2 regions of the Streptomyces sp. NBC_01237 genome follow, and region 2 is predicted to be linked to the other one. Evidence: riboswitches for the same ligand, from Rfam matches in the RefSeq annotation. Region 2 holds a riboswitch; the other holds the start of a gene.
What was found. A riboswitch is a leader RNA that binds a small molecule or an ion and turns the genes downstream of it on or off. The one in region 2 is predicted to bind cyclic di-AMP.

Region 1 (8,153 bases), 2.2 Mb from region 2:
GCCGCGGCGTTCGGCGGCGGCACACCCACGTTCCTGACCGCCGCCGAGCTGGAGCGGCTCTGCGACATCGCGGAGAAGCGGATGGGGGCCCGGCTGCGTGCGGTACCGCTGTCCGTGGAGACCTCGCCGTCGACCGCGACGGCGGACCGGCTGGCCGTGCTCGCCGACCGCGGGACGACCAGGATCAGCATCGGTGTGCAGAGCTTCGTGGACGACGAGGCGCGCGCTGCGGTGCGCCCGCAGCGCCGTGCCGAGGTGGAGGCGGCTCTCGGACGGATCCGTGATGCCCGCATTCCGGTGCTCAACATCGACCTGATCTACGGCATCGACGGACAGACGGAAGAGAGCTGGCGGACCTCGCTGGACGCCGCGCTGGCCTGGCGGCCCGAGGAGCTGTATCTCTACCCGCTGTACGTGCGCCCGCTGACCGGACTCGGCCGGCTCGGTGCGGCGGGGCCGGCCGCCGAGGAGCTCGCGTCCGCCGCCTGGGACGAGCAGCGGCTGCGGCTCTACCGGGCGGGCCGCGACCATCTCCTGGCCCGCGGATACGAGCAGGTGTCGATGCGGATGTTCCGCCGCGCGGACGCCCCGCAGGAGGGCCCCGACGACTACGCGTGCCAGACCGACGGCATGATCGGGCTCGGCTGCGGCGCCCGCTCGTACACCGCGTCTCTGCACTACTCCTTCGACTACGCGGTGGAGATGCGGGAGATCCGCGGCATCATCGACGGTTTCACCGCCACCGAGGACTTCTCCCGTGCCGAGGTCGGGCGGTACGTGGACGCCGGCGAGGCGCGCAGGCGCCACCTCCTCCAGTCGCTGCTCCAGGCCGCGGGGCTGCGGGCGGACGAGTACCGGCAGCGCTTCGGTACGGATCCGCGCGAGGACTTCCCGGCCGAGCTGGACCGTTTCGCGGCGCGCGGCTGGCTGGACGGGAGCGCGGGTGAGGGTCTGCTGCGGCTCTCCGCCGAGGGGCTGGCCCACTCCGACGCCCTGGGCCCGGAGCTGTTCTCCCCCGCGGTACGGGCCGCGATGGCCTCGTACGAACGGAAGTAGCACCGCCATGGACCTGACGATTCTCTACCGGGGCCCGCTGGCCTCGTGCGACTACGACTGTCCGTACTGCCCGTTCGCCAAGCGGCGCGACAGCCGGGAGCGGCTGACGGCGGACCGGGCGGCGCTGGAGCGGTTCACCGCCTGGGCGGCGGAGCAGACCGGTGACCGGCTGTCCGTGCTGTTCACGCCGTGGGGCGAGGGGCTGGTGCGGTCCTGGTACCGGCGCGCGCTGGTCGAGCTGTCGCTGCTTCCGCATGTGGGCCGGGTGGCCATCCAGACCAATCTGAGCGGCCGTACCGACTGGCTGGAAGGGGCCGATACGGACCGGGTCGCGCTGTGGTGCACCTACCACCCGGGGCAGACGCCGTTCGAGCGCTTCCTCGGCAAGTGCCGGGAGCTGACCGGGCTCGGGGTCCGCTACAGCGTGGGTGTGGTCGGTTTCGACGATCATCTCGACGAGGCGCGGCGGCTGCGGGCCGCGCTGCCCGACGAGGTCTATCTCTGGGTCAACGCCGCCGAGGGGCACACCTACACGGACGAGGAGGCGGACCGCTGGACGGCGCTGGACCCGCTGTTCCCGTACAGCAGACATCCGCACCGATCGGCCGGGATGCCCTGCCGGACGGGTGAGTCGGTCATCTCGGTGGACGGCGACGGCACGGTGCGGCGGTGTCACTTCGTCCGCGCGGAGCTGGGCAATCTGTACGACGGCAGCTATCGGCGGGCGCTGGGGCCGCGGGCCTGCCCGCTCGGCGTGTGCGACTGCCACATCGGCTATGTGCATCTGGAGACGCTGCCGCTGTACGACGTCTTCGCGGGCGGTGTGCTGGAGCGGATACCGGCTCCGGGCAGCGGGATCACGCCGCCGGACGGGCTCGTGGTGCCGAGCCCGTCCCGGCGTGCCCTTCCCCTCACGGTCCTGCGCGACGCCCGCTGAGGGCCGGCAGGTCCGGTCAGAGGGGAAGCAGGTCCGGGCGCTTCGCCTCGGCGTGGTCGCCGGAGGACTCGCCGCGCAGCCTTCGGCCGATCCACGGGACCAGGTAGTCGCGCGCCCAGTGGATGTCGTCGCGCCGTTCCTCGAAGGTGCCGCGCTGGGCCCGCGGCGGCCACGCCTGGTCCGGATCGGCCGGCACGTCGACGCCGAGGACCTGTGCCGCGCGCAGCGCGACCCGGGTGTGCCCCTCGGGCGACAGATGCAGCCGGTCGTCGTCCCAGGCACGCCTGTCCTGCACCGAGCGCAGGGACCACAGGTCCAGGACGGGGCAGTGGTAGCGGTCCGCGATGGCCCGCAGATGGATGTTGTACGTCGCGATCTTGCCGCGCATGTGCCGCAGTACCGGCACGCCCCGGGTGTCGAATCCGGTGGTGACCATGACGGTGCCGACCGCGTTGCTCAGATCGGCGACCGCGCGCTCGAAGCGCTCGGCCAGATCGTCGGGGTCGGTGCCCGGCCTGATGATGTCGTTGCCGCCCGCGCAGAAGCTGACCATGTCCGGGGCCAGTTCCTTGGCACGGGGCACCTGCTCCTCGACTATCTGGTCGAGAAGGCGTCCGCGTACGGCGAGATTGGCGTACCGGAAATTCCCGTGCGGGGAATCCTCCGGGCTCGTCGCTGCATCGGGGACCGGGAGCTGGTCCGCCAGCAGCACCGCGAAGCGGTCCGCCCAGCCGACAAAGGTCCCGTCGGGGCCGGGGTCTCCGACGCCTTCGGTGAAGCTGTCGCCAATCGCCGCGTACGACCCGATGATGCCTGGTTGATTGATTCTCGAATCGTCTGCCACAAGCGCATATCCTGCACCTTCGAATGTGACCTACGCGACCGTAATACGGGGTTGACGGGTGGTGAGATAGACCACCCGGTCAGTTTTTGGTAAAGCCGGAATAAGTACAGGGGCGGTGCGCTCGTGCGCACCGCCCCTGGGGGAACCGCTCGTCACCGCTCCATCAGATGGAGACGCCGTGCTGACGCAGGTACGAGATCGGGTCGACGTCGGAGCCGTAGCTCGGGCCGGTGCGGACCTCGAAGTGCAGGTGCGGGCCGGTCGAGTTGCCGGTGGAGCCGGAGAGGCCGATCTGCTGGCCGCCGGTGACGGTCTCGCCCACGGAGACGTTGAGCGAGGACTGGTGGGCGTACTGGGAGTACATGCCGTCGGCGTGCTTGATGACGACCTCGTTGCCGTACGAGCCGCTCCAGCCGGCCGAGACCACGGTGCCCGGACCGATGGCGCGGACGACGGTGCCCGAGGCGGCCTGGAAGTCCGAGCCGGTGTGGTAGCCGCTGGACCAGCTGGCGCCGGAGGCCCGGTACTGGGTGGTGACGTTGGCGTTGGCCACCGGGGTCGTCCAGCCGGAGCTGTTGCTCTGGGAGGCGCTGGTGTTCGTGGAGGTGGTGGACTTGCCGGCCGCGGCGGACGAGTCCGGGGAGGACGTGGTCTTCGGGGCGGGCTTCGCCTTCGGGGCGGCCGGGGCGGCCTTCTTCGGCTCGGCCTTCGAGGGAGCCGGCGCGGACTGCGCGGCGTCCGGGGCGGCGGCGGAGCCGGACGCCTTGGCGCCGAGGGTCAGCTTCATGCCGGGGAAGATCAGGCTCGGGTTCCCGCCGACGACGTCGCGGTTGTCCTGGTACAGCTTCTGCCAGCCACCCTTGAGCTTCTGCTCGGCGGCGATCTTCGACAGGTAGTCGCCGGAGACCACGGAGTAGGTCTTCGACGCGGTCTGCGTCTTCACCACGGCGGCACCGGGGGCGGTGTGCGCGGCGGCGACCGAGGCGGCGGCGGGCGCGGCCTTCTCCGCGGCGTGCGCTCCGGTGGCACCGATCAGCGGGAGGGCGAGGACGGCGCCGCCGGTCCCTGCGGCGAGGACACCGCGGGCGATCGGGCCGGTCTTCGTACGACGGTGCTTACCCTGTGCGGGCATGGGGGAATTCCTCTCCGGCGCCTACGAGGTGAGCTGTCGGGTTCGGGCTGGAGATGCCCGGTCGCTGGCTGCGACTTCACCCCGAGCCGGTCCGGATCTCTCCGGGCCGGCGGCTTACCTGGGTCCCCCGCTCCTGCCACGCGTATGTGGGTGGGTGTGAATTCCGGGCGGCGGCAGGATTAGGCGGTCCGTCCGGATTGACGGTGACCGTAAACGAGTCAGGACGACGGGAACAAGCCATCGGTTGCGTACCGGAATCCCCGATTCAATTTCGGTTCGGATTTCCGGTGACACTCCGTGGATTACGGATCTTGGCTTTCCGCGCGGCGCCCGGATTACCTCCGGGCGCCGCCACCACACACCGTCACGGATATGATCCCGCTCACCAGCGGGTCACCATCTCCCCCACAAGTGGGGCATGTTCCACTAAATGCACCAATACGGACATGTCATGGCCATCACCTCTGACGCAACCTCAGCACCCGCGCGTCGAGATCTCCCGTCAGCCCCGTGTGCAGCCCCCGGTGCAGCAGTGCCGATCCCTCGTACACCGTCCCGGTGTCCTGGCAGACGTACACCGCCGAGGGGTCAAGACCGCGGAGCCGCAGAGCCGGGGGGCGCTGCCCGTACCGCTGCGCTTCGAGCCACATCAGCACCACGGTCTCCTCGCCCCGCACGTACTGCACCGCGCTCAGCCCACCGCGCGGAGCCGCGAGCCGGTACAGGGCGCCGTGCTGGACGACCGGGCGGATCTCCTTGTACAGGGACACCCAGTCCCGCGCCTCGGCCAGCTCCTCCTCGCTCCACTCGGTGAGGTCGCCGCCGACCCCGAGCACCCCCGCCATGGCGCTGACGAAGCGGAAGCGCAGCGAACTCGCCCGCCCGTTCATCTGCTCGTTCGGGCTGTCGGTGACCCAGGCGGCCATCACCCGTGCCGGGTGGATCTGGCCGAAGCCCTCCTGGATGGCGAGCCGGTCCAGCGGGTCGGTGTTGTCGGAGGTCCACACCTGATCGGTCCGGGCGAGCACCCCGAGGTCGACCCGGCCCCCACCGCCCGAGCAGGACTCGAAGGCCACCCCGGGGTGTGCGGCACGCAACCGGTCGAGCAGCGCGTACAGCGCGTGCACATGCTCGATCCAGAGCTTCTGCGGATACTCCTCGCCCGGCCAGCCCGCATCGGTGAAGCAGCGGTTGAAGTCCCACTTCACATAGTCGATCGGAGCACTGGAGAGCAGGGTGTCGAGCTGTTCCCACAGGTATTCCTGCACGTCCGGCCGGGCCAGGTTGAGCACCAGCTGATGACGGAACTCCGTCCGCGTCCGCCCGGGGACGTGCTGGACCCAGTCGGGATGGGCCCGGTAGAGATCACTGTCGGGGTTGACCATCTCCGGCTCGACCCAGATACCGAACCGCATGCCCAGTCCGCGCACCTCTTCGGCCAGCGGCCTCAGCCCACCGGGGAAACGGTCGGGGTTCGGCGTCCAGTCCCCGAGTCCGGCCCGGTCACTGGTGCGCTGCCCGAACCAGGCGTCGTCCACCACGAACAGCTCGACACCCATCTCCGCGGCCCGCACCGCGAGCTCCCGCTGCTGCTCCTCGACGATGTCGAATCCGGTCGCCTCCCAGGAGTTGTAGAGCACCGGGCGCAGCGCCTCGGCGTCCGGAATCACATGGGCCAGCTGCCAGGCGTGCCAGGCGCGGCTCGCGCCGCCGAATCCGTCGGGGCTCCACAGCCCGGCGAAGACGGGTGTGGTGTACGACTCCCCCGGCGCGAGCCGCAGCAGCCCGGACTCGTCGTAACCCGCACCGCCGGTGATCTGCACCAGGCCGTCGGGCAGCTGGTGCACGGCGATCCGCCAGGACCCGGACCAGCCCAGCGCGCAGCCGTACACCTCGCCGTGCTCCTCGGTCGCCGCGGCGTCCGCGTCCAGCGCCACCCAGGGCAGATGCTGGTGTCCGGTGTGTCCCCGGCGGCTGGAGAGGATCTTCTCGCCGTACGTCAGTTCCGACCGCACCAGCCGGGACTCGGCCCCCCAGCTGCCGTGGAGCTGGCTCAGCCGCCAGCCCTCACGGGCCGGCAGCGTCCAGGTCGCCGCGTCGGCGCGCAGCAGCTCCAGGGGCGGGCCGTCCGGCCCGGCGTGCGTGACGGTGGCCCAGCGCTCGATCACATCGGAGTCCCCGCGCATCCGGTAGTGCAGGGTCAGCGCGAGCCGGTGGACTGCGTCGGTGAAGCCGAGCCGGAGTTCGTCACCCCGCGTCTCGGCGTCCGCGAACGCCCACTGCGTACCCCTGACCTCGGCGGTCCGTACGGAGAGGGCCGGGCGGACGAATCGGGGTCCACCCTCGACCGGATACTCCTCGCGGCCGTCGAGCGGGGAGTCGAAGCCCGGACCGGGCGGGAAGGGCTCGGCCGCCAGCGCCTCGGCCGCGGCCATCGTGAGTCGCGGCCCCCAGTGGAGATGGAGCAGCTCATCGCGGTCCGTGAGGTGGAGCGCGTAGCTGCCGGTCGCGCCGCCGAGCACCCAGGTACGGCCCGTGACACCAGTCTCGATCATCATTCCCCCACGTTCGAACAGTTCCGCACATCATCAACCATTCGCACGGTGAGGGGCAATGCCCTCACGGCACGACTGGCCGGCATGCGGCCGACCGTCGCGCGGCAGAGCGCCGCACGGTCGGGACGATTGCCCGAGGAACCGATGTCGTATCGTCACGAGAGTGCCCTCGTCGGCGAGCAGCGCCGACGCCAGACACCCCAGGAGCCACCCGTGACGCAGCAGGTGCCGCAGGTCCCGCCGACAGAAGCCGAGCTGACCGGAGTGCGCAATTTCCGGGACGTGGGCGGGCTCCCGACGACGGACGGGCGCCGCGTGGCGTTCGGGCGGCTCTACCGCAGCGGTCACCTGGCGCACGCCACGGAGCAGGACACGGCGATCCTCGGCGGGCTCGGCCTGCACACCGTCTTCGACTTCCGCAACGCCGCCGACCGGAGGCTGGACGGCCATGACGTCGAGCTGGCCGGGGTGCGCAATGTCAACATCCCGCTCTCGGACCCGGCCGACGGCGCGGAGTTCTGGCGGCTGGTCCGCGACGGCGACATCGAGCAGCTGCGCTCGATCCTCTCCGGCACCAAGGGCGCGGAGCGCATGATCACCTCGTACCGGTCGATCATCAGGGACCGCACAGCCGAGCACAGCCGGGTGCTGCACGCCCTGGCCGAGGACAGCGTCCCCGCCCTGATGCACTGTGCCGCGGGCAAGGACCGCGCCGGTCTCTCGATAGCCGTGTCGCTGCTCGCCGTCGGCGTGGAGCGCGACGCCATCGAGGCCGACTACCTCAAGTCCAACGACGCGCACCGCCGGTACCGGGTACGGCGCACCGACATGTCGGAGACGGGGATGTCCCAGGAGGTGCTGGAACTCCTGAACCCGCTGTTCGGCGCGCACGCCGAGTACCTCGCCGCGGCCTTCACCGCCATCGAGGAGACCTGGGGAACCACGGACCGCTACCTCACCGAGGGCCTGAAGGTCACCCCGGAGACCCGGGAGCGGCTGCGCGGACGCCTGCTGGACCCGGCGTAGGCGCTCCACTCCCCCCGGCGGACGGCATCGGACGGCGGATCGTTCCGGGCCGTGTCCGCGCGTTTCCGCCCGGCGGGCAGGACTACTTGTTGCCGCCGGCCACGGCGAACAGCAGGTAGAGGAAGCCCGCGATGACGTGTCCGGCCACCAGATACGCGAACAGCCGGATCACGACTCCGCGCGGCATCTTCCGCTCGTGCGGGTCGTAGTTCTTGGGCCGCTGCGGGGTCAGGGGGTCGTAGTGCTCGGAATCGGACATGACAGTCCTCTCTGCCGGCCTCACGGCCGGTGAAGCGAAGGATGGAGCAGGTGCGGCGACGGGGCCGACGGCCCGGTCAGCGCCGATGGATCCCGTTGCCGAGACACAGCTCGGCGGCGGGGCTCTGCATCAGTGAGTGGACGAAGAGGAGCTCCGCGCCGCCGCGGTCGACCGCCGCGATCCGGTGCGGGGTGAGCGAATCGAAGTGCGCGCTGTCGCCGGGGTCGAGGTCGTGCACCGTCTCCCCCAGGACGACCCGCAGCCGGCCGTCCAGGACGTACAGCCACTCCTCGCCGGGGTGGACCCGCACGAGATCGCCCTGGGCGCCGTGGGGCACTCTGACC
Region 2 (8,153 bases):
TGTAGGGCAGGCCGACCCGGATGAAGATCTCCTCGAAGACACGGGACTGGGCGTTCGTCCGGTAGAAGACGGCGACGTCACCCGCCTTCGCGTCGCCCGCGTCCGTCAGCCGGTCGATCTCGTCGGCGATGAACTGCGCCTCGTCGTGCTCGGTGTCGGCGACGTAGCCGGTGATCCGGGCGCCCGTGCCGGCGTTCGTCCAGAGGTTCTTGGGGCGGCGGCTCTCGTTCCGCTCGATCACCGCGTTGGCGGCGGAGAGGATCGTCTGCGTGGAGCGGTAGTTCTGCTCCAGCAGGATCGTGGTCGCGTTCGGGTAGTCCTCCTCGAACTGGAGGATGTTGCGGATGGTCGCGCCGCGGAAGGCGTAGATCGACTGGTCCGCGTCACCGACGACGCACAGCTCGGCGGGTGCGTCGGCCTCCCCGGACGGGCCCACCAGTTCGCGTACGAGCGTGTACTGCGCGTGGTTGGTGTCCTGGTACTCGTCGACCAGGACGTGCCGGAAGCGGCGGCGGTAGTGCTCGGCGACGTCCGGGAACGCCTGGAGCAGGTGGACCGTCGTCATGATGATGTCGTCGAAGTCCAGGGCGTTGGCCTCGCGCAGCCGCGCCTGGTAGAGCGCGTACGCCTGGGCCAGCGTCTTCTCGAAGCCGTCGGCGGCCTGACCGGCGAAGGTCTCCTCGTCGATCAGCTCGTTCTTCAGGTTGGAGACCTTGGCCGTGAACGACTTCGGCGGGTAGCGCTTCGGATCGAGGTCCAGATCGCGGCAGACCAGGGCCATCAGCCGCTTGGAGTCGGCGGCGTCGTAGATCGAGAACGAGGAGGTGAAGCCGAGCCTCTTCGACTCGCGGCGCAGGATGCGTACGCACGCGCTGTGGAAGGTCATGACCCACATGGCGTTGGCGCGCGGTCCGACGAGCTGCTCGACGCGCTCCTTCATCTCGCCCGCGGCCTTGTTGGTGAAGGTGATCGCGAGGATCTGGCCGGGGTGCACACCCCGCTCGGCGAGCAGATGGGCGATCCGGTGGGTCAGCACCCGGGTCTTGCCGGAGCCGGCACCGGCGACGATGAGCAGCGGCGATCCGGCGTGCACCACGGCGGCGCGCTGCTCGGTGTTCAGTCCGTCGAGCAGCGCCGCGGCATCGATGACCGGTCGCGGGGCACCGTCGCGGTAGTAGCCGTCGCGGGGCGGCGGGGGCGCGTCGAAGACGCCCTCGAAGAGACCCTCCGGCACCGCTTCGGGTGCGTGGTCCTCGGGAGGCGGCGGGGGCCCTTCCTCCGAGTTCTGGAGGCCGGTCAGGAAGCTGTCGTCAAAGAGGCTGCTCATCGCTTGACGAGTCTAGGCCGCCCCACTGACAGCCCGTGGCCGCTTCCGGTACGAGACCTCCCGGGCAGGCACGTAAGGGAACCGCGCGGCCACGCCGTGTGAGGGAAACGGGGCGGTGGCCGCCACCGGCGGACCCGATCCATCGAGGTCACGAAAATGTATCGGGCATATCGAACATCAACCTTCACAGCGGCACCACGGGTTGGCTAGCGTGCTCCGTCGGGCGCCCCGTACCCCCTTGAGGCGAACCACGCCGAACGGACGCCCCCGCCGAATCCGTACCGCCCCCACGGGTGTCCGGAACCGGGGACCCACCAGCAGCACCGGGGTGAATCGGTCCTCCTCCACGGGACCGTAGGGCAGCCTTCCGTTCCGCCCGAACCCGACAGCTAACCCGGTAGGCGGTCCACGGAAGGAGATGCCGGCCTTGGCCTCGCATCGCAAACCGCGCACGAGCGTGCGCACCACCACCCCTGCCGTCGGGCTGACGACGGTGGCGCTGGCCTCGGTCACCCTGCTCTCCACACAGAGCGCGACGGCCGCGCCCGCGGAGCCCCGGCCCGGGATCGAGGAGGTCCGGACGAAGGTCGACGACCTCTACCGGCAGGCGGGGACCGCGACCCAGCAGTACAACCGGGCCAAGGCCGCCTCCGTGACCCAGCGTGCCAAGGTCGACGCCCTCCTGGAGGACGCGGCCAGGCGCACCGACAAGCTCAACGAGGCCCGCCGCGCCCTCGGGAACTACGCGGCGGCGCAGTACCGCACCGGCGGAATCGCTCCGACCGCGACCTTCTTCCTCGCGGACGACCCGCAGGCGTACTTCGACCAGGACCAGCTGATGGACCGGATGACGGGCCAGCAGCAGAAGGCCGTCGCCGACTTCCGTACGCAGCAGTCCGAGGCGGCGACGAAGCGCACCGAGGCCGTGAAGAGCCTGGAGACGCTCACCGAGTCGCAGGCCACCCTGCGGTCCAGCAAGCAGAACGTGCAGACCAAACTGACCGAGGCGCGCTCCCTGCTGTCGAAGCTGACCGCCGAGGAGAAGGCCCGGCTGGCGGAGCTGGAACGCGAGAAGAAGGCCGAGGCCAGGGTCAAGGCGGAGAAGCTGGCCCGCCAGCAGGCCGCGGAGGCGGAGGCCGAGCGGAAGGCCGGGGAAGAGGCCGCGAAGAAGAACGGCGGCGAGGCCGGCGGCGGCACGGGAACCGGTTCGGGGCCGGACAGCGGCTATGCCGCCAAGGCGGAGAAGGTCCTCGCGTTCGCGCGGGCCCAGATCGGGAGGCCGTACGTGTGGGGCGCGACGGGCCCGTCCTCGTACGACTGCTCCGGGCTGACCCAGGCGGCATGGAAGGCGGCGGGGGTCGACCTCCCCCGGACCACCTGGGACCAGGTGGAGGTGGGCACCCGGGTGGCCACCGCGGATCTGCGTCCGGGGGACCTGGTCTTCTTCTACGACGACATCAGCCATGTCGGCATCTACAAGGGCGACGGCATGATGATCCACGCGCCGAAACCGGGCGCGAACGTGCGCGAGGAGTCGATCTACTACATGCCGATCTACGGCAGCGTGCGCCCCGTCTGATCACACCCCGGCCGGCCCGGCGAGGCCCGACGGGCCGGCGACACCGCCGGGCCCTGCCTCGCCGGGCCGGATCGCGCCGGTCGGGCCCCGTCGCTCAGGCCGGTCGGGCCGCAGCGGTCAGGAGACGCCGCTCAGGTCCAGAGCGTGGCGATGAAGATGTTGGCCACCGTCAGCCCGCCCACCGCGGCGAACGCACCCTTGTCGACCTTCTCCTCGTCCCGCTTGATGTAGACGAGCGCGAGGATGACGACCAGGATCAGCATCTTCACGCCGATCTTGATGTTGTTCACGGTCTGGTCGTCGGCCTGGTTGAGCCCGACCAGGGCTATGCCGGTGACCAGCATCGTCAGCGCGCCGTGCAGCATGGCCGGCACGAAACGGGCCGTGCCCGCGCCCATCGCCTTCATCTGGGTCAGGAAGCCGCCCAGCAGCGAGGCGATACCGATGATGTGCAGGGCGACGAAGGCATTGATGAGTACGTCCATGGCTCCGCAGCCTAGCCCCGGCCATAGCACCACCTCACAGCCAGGTGCGGCATCCTTGCCGCTTCCTTGCGAACTTCGCCCGAACCAGTACGAATTGCCTGCCTCTGTGGCAGTATTTCCGGTCGCTTCGCCATAACGAAACGCCACATGTGGGCAATAACTGTCATGACGAACCTTTTCCGTGCCCCGGGCTTAGCGTCCCTTCCAGGTGACCGGCGCTCCAGCGCCGCTTCGCGTCAGGAGCGGCATCCGGTCACCGCGCCGCGGGATCCGGCGGCGGGCCACTTCCCTGTGGTGTTCCGCCGCCGGACCTCGCGGGCCCGTCGGTAGCCCCCGGCGGGCAGCCGACAGGAAGGATGCAGCCCTCGTGGCCGCGCACCGGAAATCCGCTCACCGGAAACCCAAGCAGCGCCCGTTCAGCGGCCCTGCTGCCCGCACCGCAGCCACCCTGGCACTCGCCGGGGCGGCGACCGCCACCACCGCCACCGGCGCCGCCCACGCCGAGCCCCTGGCCACTCCCGCCCAGGTCAACGCCAAGGTGGACCGGCTGTACCACGACGCGGAGGTCGCCACCGAGAAGTACAACGGAGCGAAGGAGCGGGCGACCGCGAACGCGAAGTCCGTCGACGCCCTGCGCGACGAGGCCGCCCGCCGGACCGCACGTCTCAACACCTCGCGCCACGCCCTCGGTGCGCTGGCCACCGCGCAGTACCGCAGCGGCGGCCTCTCCCCCGCCGTCCAGCTGGCCCTGTCCTCCGACCCCGACCAGTACCTGCAACGCGCCGCCTTCCTGGACCGGGCCGGTGACCGGCAGGCGGGGGCGGTCAACGGGATCCGCCGGCAGATCACCGCGGTCGCCCACATCCGGGCGAGGGCCGAGAAGGAGCTCGGCAGCCTTGCCGCCCGCCAGGCGGAGCTGAAGAAGCACAGGGCGGCGATCCGCACCAAACTGGCCGACGCCCGGCGGCTCCTGGACACCCTGACCGACGCCCAGCGCGCCGACCACGAGCGCTCGGCCGACGCCCGCCACGGCGGCACCGCCCCCACCGGCCGCGGCATCCCGCGCGGCTCGGCCACCGCCCCCGACGCCCGTGCCGCGCAGGCCGTCGACTTCGCGTACGGGGCGATCGGCAAGCCGTACGTCTGGGGCGCCACCGGCCCCTCCTCGTTCGACTGCTCCGGCCTCACCCAGGCCGCCTGGCGCTCGGCCGGTGTCTCGCTGCCCCGCACCACCTACACCCAGATCAACGCCGGACAGCGGGTCTCCCGCTCCGAACTTGCCCCCGGTGACCTGGTGTTCTTCTACTCCGGGATCAGCCATGTTGGGCTCTACGTCGGCGGCGGCCGGATGATCCACGCCCCGCGCCCCGGCGCCCCGGTCCGCATCGCGCCCATCGATCAAATGCCTTTCGCCGGAGCCACCCGGGTGGCATAGTCCCCGGCGCCGACACCGGAACCGCCGAAGGACACCCGTATGCCGATGGACTCCCGTACGCCGATGGACATCGACGTCCAGGACTACGCCCGCACGCTCGCCCTGCGCTCCCCCGACCACTACCGCGTGGGGCCTTTCACGGTCCGGCACAACCCGCTCTGGGAGCTGAAGTACGCCAACTACGCCATCCCCGACCGGGGTGCCGAGCCGACCGCGGCGGAGGTGACGGCCCTGATCGGCGCGTTCCGCGAGCGGGAGCGGCTGCCCCGGCTCGAATTCCTGCCGGACTGGGCACCGGCGGTCGAACCCGCTCTGCTGGCCGCCGGTTTCACCGTGGAGAACCGGGCCCCGATCCTGGCCTGCGCGCCCGGTGCGCTGCTTGCGCCCAAGCCGGTGGACGGGCTCCGGATCGCGGTGCCGGCCACCGAGGCGGAGTTCACCGACGCCGCCCGCGTCCAGCACCAGGGCTTCGGCGGCGAGGGCGAACCCGAGGAGGGGATGGCCGGCTGGCTGCGGACGTCGGCGTCGGACGGCGGCGTCGTGGCCCTGGCCACGCTCGGCCCGGACCCCGCCGGTGCGGGCGGCTGCTCCCTCGTGGTCGACGGTCTCAGCGAACTGACCGGTCTGGCCGTCGCCGCCGCCTTCCGGCGTCGCGGCATCGGCGCGGCGCTCTCCGCCTGGCTGACGGCGACGGCCTTCGACCGGGGCTGCCGCACCGTCTGGCTGGAGCCGGGCGACGACGACGTGGAGCGGATCTACGCGGGCGTCGGCTACCGCCGGATCGGCGAGAAGCTGAACATCTCGCTCACCCCCGCAGCCGGCTGACCCGGCGGACGGCACCCCCCGGGACGCGTGACGGGCACCCCCCGGGACGCGTGACGGGCCCCGGGACGCGTGGCGGCCCCCGGATGCGTGACGTACACCCCCCGGGGCCCGGCTCAGACCAGCCGTCGCGCCGTCGCCCACCGGGTCAGCTCGTGCCGGTTGGAGAGCTGGAGCTTCCTCAGCACCGCGGAGACGTGCGACTCGACCGTCTTCACCGAGATGAAGAGCTGCTTGGCGATCTCCTTGTACGCGTAGCCGCGGGCGATCAGCCGCAGGACCTCGCGCTCCCGCTGGGTCAGCCGGTCCAGGTCCTCGTCGACCGGCGGCGCGTCCGTCGAGGCGAAGGCGTCGAGCACGAAGCCGGCCAGTCGCGGGGAGAACACCGCGTCGCCGTCCTGGACCCGGAAGATCGAGTCGATCAGGTCGGTGCCGGTGATCGTCTTGGTGACATAGCCCCGGGCACCGCCGCGGATGACCCCGATGACGTCCTCCGCGGCGTCGGAGACCGACAGCGCGAGGAAGCGCACCGGATTCTCGGCGGTCCCCATCATCGAGGCGCACCGGCGCAGCACCTCGACGCCGCCGCCGCCCGGCAGATGGACGTCGAGGAGGACGACCTCGGGGCGGGTCGCCGTGATGACGGTGACCGCCTGGTCGACGTCGGCGGCCTCACCGATGACCTCGACCCCGGTCTCCTCGGTGCGGCCGATCTCCGCCTGGACTCCGGTGCGGAACATCCGGTGGTCGTCGACGAGCACGACCCGTACCCGTCGCTCCGGGCCCCCGGTGGCTTCGGTGTTCTCGGTCATTCGCTCGCCCTTTCCATCTCCAGCTCGACTTCCGTGCCCCCACCGGGCACCGAACGCAGCCGGGCCGTACCGCCGTTGCGCTGCATCCGGCCGATGATTGATTCTCGTACGCCCATTCTGTCGCCCGGTACGGAGTCCAGGTCGAATCCCGGACCCCGGTCCCGTACGGAGACGAAGACCGTGCGGCCCTCGACCTCCGCGTAGACCTGGACGGCGCCCCCCTCGCCACCGTACTTGGCGGCGTTGACCATCGCCTCGCGTGCGGCCTGCATCTGGGCGCCGAGCCGGTCGTCGAGGGGGCAGTCGCCGACGACGACGACCTCCAGCGGTACGCCGTGCTTGTCCTCGACCTCGGCGGCGGCCCGCTTGACCGCTTCGGCGAGGCTCGACGGCTCGTTGTCCTCGTCCTTGCCGGTGCCCTCGGGGTTGTACAGCCAGTTGCGCAGCTCGCGTTCCTGGGCGCGGGCCAGCCTGCGGACCTCGTTGCCGTCGTCCGCGTTGCGCTGGATCAGGGTGAGGGTGTGCAGGACGGAGTCGTGGACGTGCGCGGCGACCTCGGCGCGCTCCTGGGCCCGGATGCGCATCAGCCGTTCCTCGGAGAGGTCCTGCGTCATCCGGACCAGGTAGGGGCCCGCGAGGAGGGCGATTCCGGTCAGTACGGCGATGGCGGCGGTCAGGACGTTGCCGAGCTGGGCGGCCGAGCCGCGGACCACGATGAAGACGGCGAGACCGAGGCCGACGAGGGCGACACCGGCGAGGCCGCGGGCCAGTTGCAGCACGCGGCGGCTGCGGCCGACCTCCATCCAGCGGGCGCGCCGGGCGTTGTCGGCCTGCCGCCACACCAGGACGGAGCCCGCGCCGATCAGCAGCGTGGGCCAGATGTAGCGGTCGGCCTTGCTGCCCATGTCGACGTTGCCGACGAAGATGAGGGCGCCGAAGAGCAGCGCGACCAGGGCGAACACCTGGCCCTTGTCGGGCTTGCGGAGTCTGCGCCGGCCGTCCGGCGCCGTCTCGAAGACGGAGCGCGGTGCGTCGACTCCGCCGACACCGAGCGGGACGACGATCCAGAACACGGCGTACAGCAGGGCGCCGAGGCCGTCCGCGAAGAACAGTCCGAGGAAGACGAACCGCACCCAGGCGACGGGCAGCCCGAGATGCCCGGCGAGACCGCGCGCGACACCGCCGAGCAGCCGTCCGTCGGCGCTGCGGTAGAGCTTGCGCGGCGGCGGCTCCTCCGGGTCGGAGGCGAGGGAGCTGGCGGCTCGGGTGGTGGCGGCTGGCATGCGTCGATCGTCACACGGACGCACCGCGCGGGGCATCAGGGTCGCCCCCCAATCGACCCTGAGGCCGCTCTTGCGCCCCGGACACCGCCCGGGCTGTTCCTCGTCACCGCCTGGGCCGTCCCCGGACGCCCGCGGGGCCGCCCCTCAGGGGCCGCACGGGCCAAAATCAGGGATCGGCCAGGGTCGGCGCGGGTGCCGCCGGGGCATCCGGGCCGTCACCATGGAGCCATGACCGCTCCTCAGGACGCCGCCCCCGGCGTCGCACCCCCAGGCGAACCGAAACCGCAGCTGCGCCGCAGCCCGCGGCAGAAAGTGGTGGCCGGGGTGTGCGGCGGCCTCGGGCGGTACTGCGACGTGGACCCGGTGATCTTCCGGATCGTGATCGGTGTGCTCGCGGTGACCGGCGGTAT

Region 1: another riboswitch for cyclic di-AMP. It lies ahead of OG251_RS34355 (M23 family metallopeptidase); the one in region 2 lies ahead of OG251_RS24860 (C40 family peptidase).

Annotation. Positions count from the first base shown of each region.
Region 1 is NZ_CP108508.1:7,758,739-7,766,891, reverse strand. It holds gene OG251_RS34370 (STM4012 family radical SAM protein) at 1-1,056, shown strand, start outside; gene OG251_RS34365 (STM4011 family radical SAM protein) at 1,064-1,993, shown strand; gene OG251_RS34360 (SGNH/GDSL hydrolase family protein) at 2,010-2,837, opposite strand; gene OG251_RS34355 (M23 family metallopeptidase) at 3,001-3,969, opposite strand; cyclic di-AMP (ydaO/yuaA leader) riboswitch at 3,975-4,132, opposite strand; gene OG251_RS34350 (alpha-galactosidase) at 4,428-6,524, opposite strand; gene OG251_RS34345 (tyrosine-protein phosphatase) at 6,738-7,550, shown strand; gene OG251_RS34340 (DUF6126 family protein) at 7,633-7,809, opposite strand; gene OG251_RS34335 (helix-turn-helix domain-containing protein) at 7,886-8,153, opposite strand, start outside.
Region 2 is NZ_CP108508.1:5,529,033-5,537,185, reverse strand. It holds gene pcrA (DNA helicase PcrA) at 1-1,327, opposite strand, end outside; cyclic di-AMP (ydaO/yuaA leader) riboswitch at 1,586-1,747, shown strand; gene OG251_RS24860 (C40 family peptidase) at 1,746-2,906, shown strand; gene OG251_RS24855 (hypothetical protein) at 3,038-3,391, opposite strand; gene OG251_RS24850 (C40 family peptidase) at 3,759-4,826, shown strand; gene OG251_RS24845 (GNAT family N-acetyltransferase) at 4,866-5,651, shown strand; gene OG251_RS24840 (LuxR C-terminal-related transcriptional regulator) at 5,765-6,460, opposite strand; gene OG251_RS24835 (PspC domain-containing protein) at 6,457-7,743, opposite strand; gene OG251_RS24830 (PspC domain-containing protein) at 7,972-8,153, shown strand, end outside.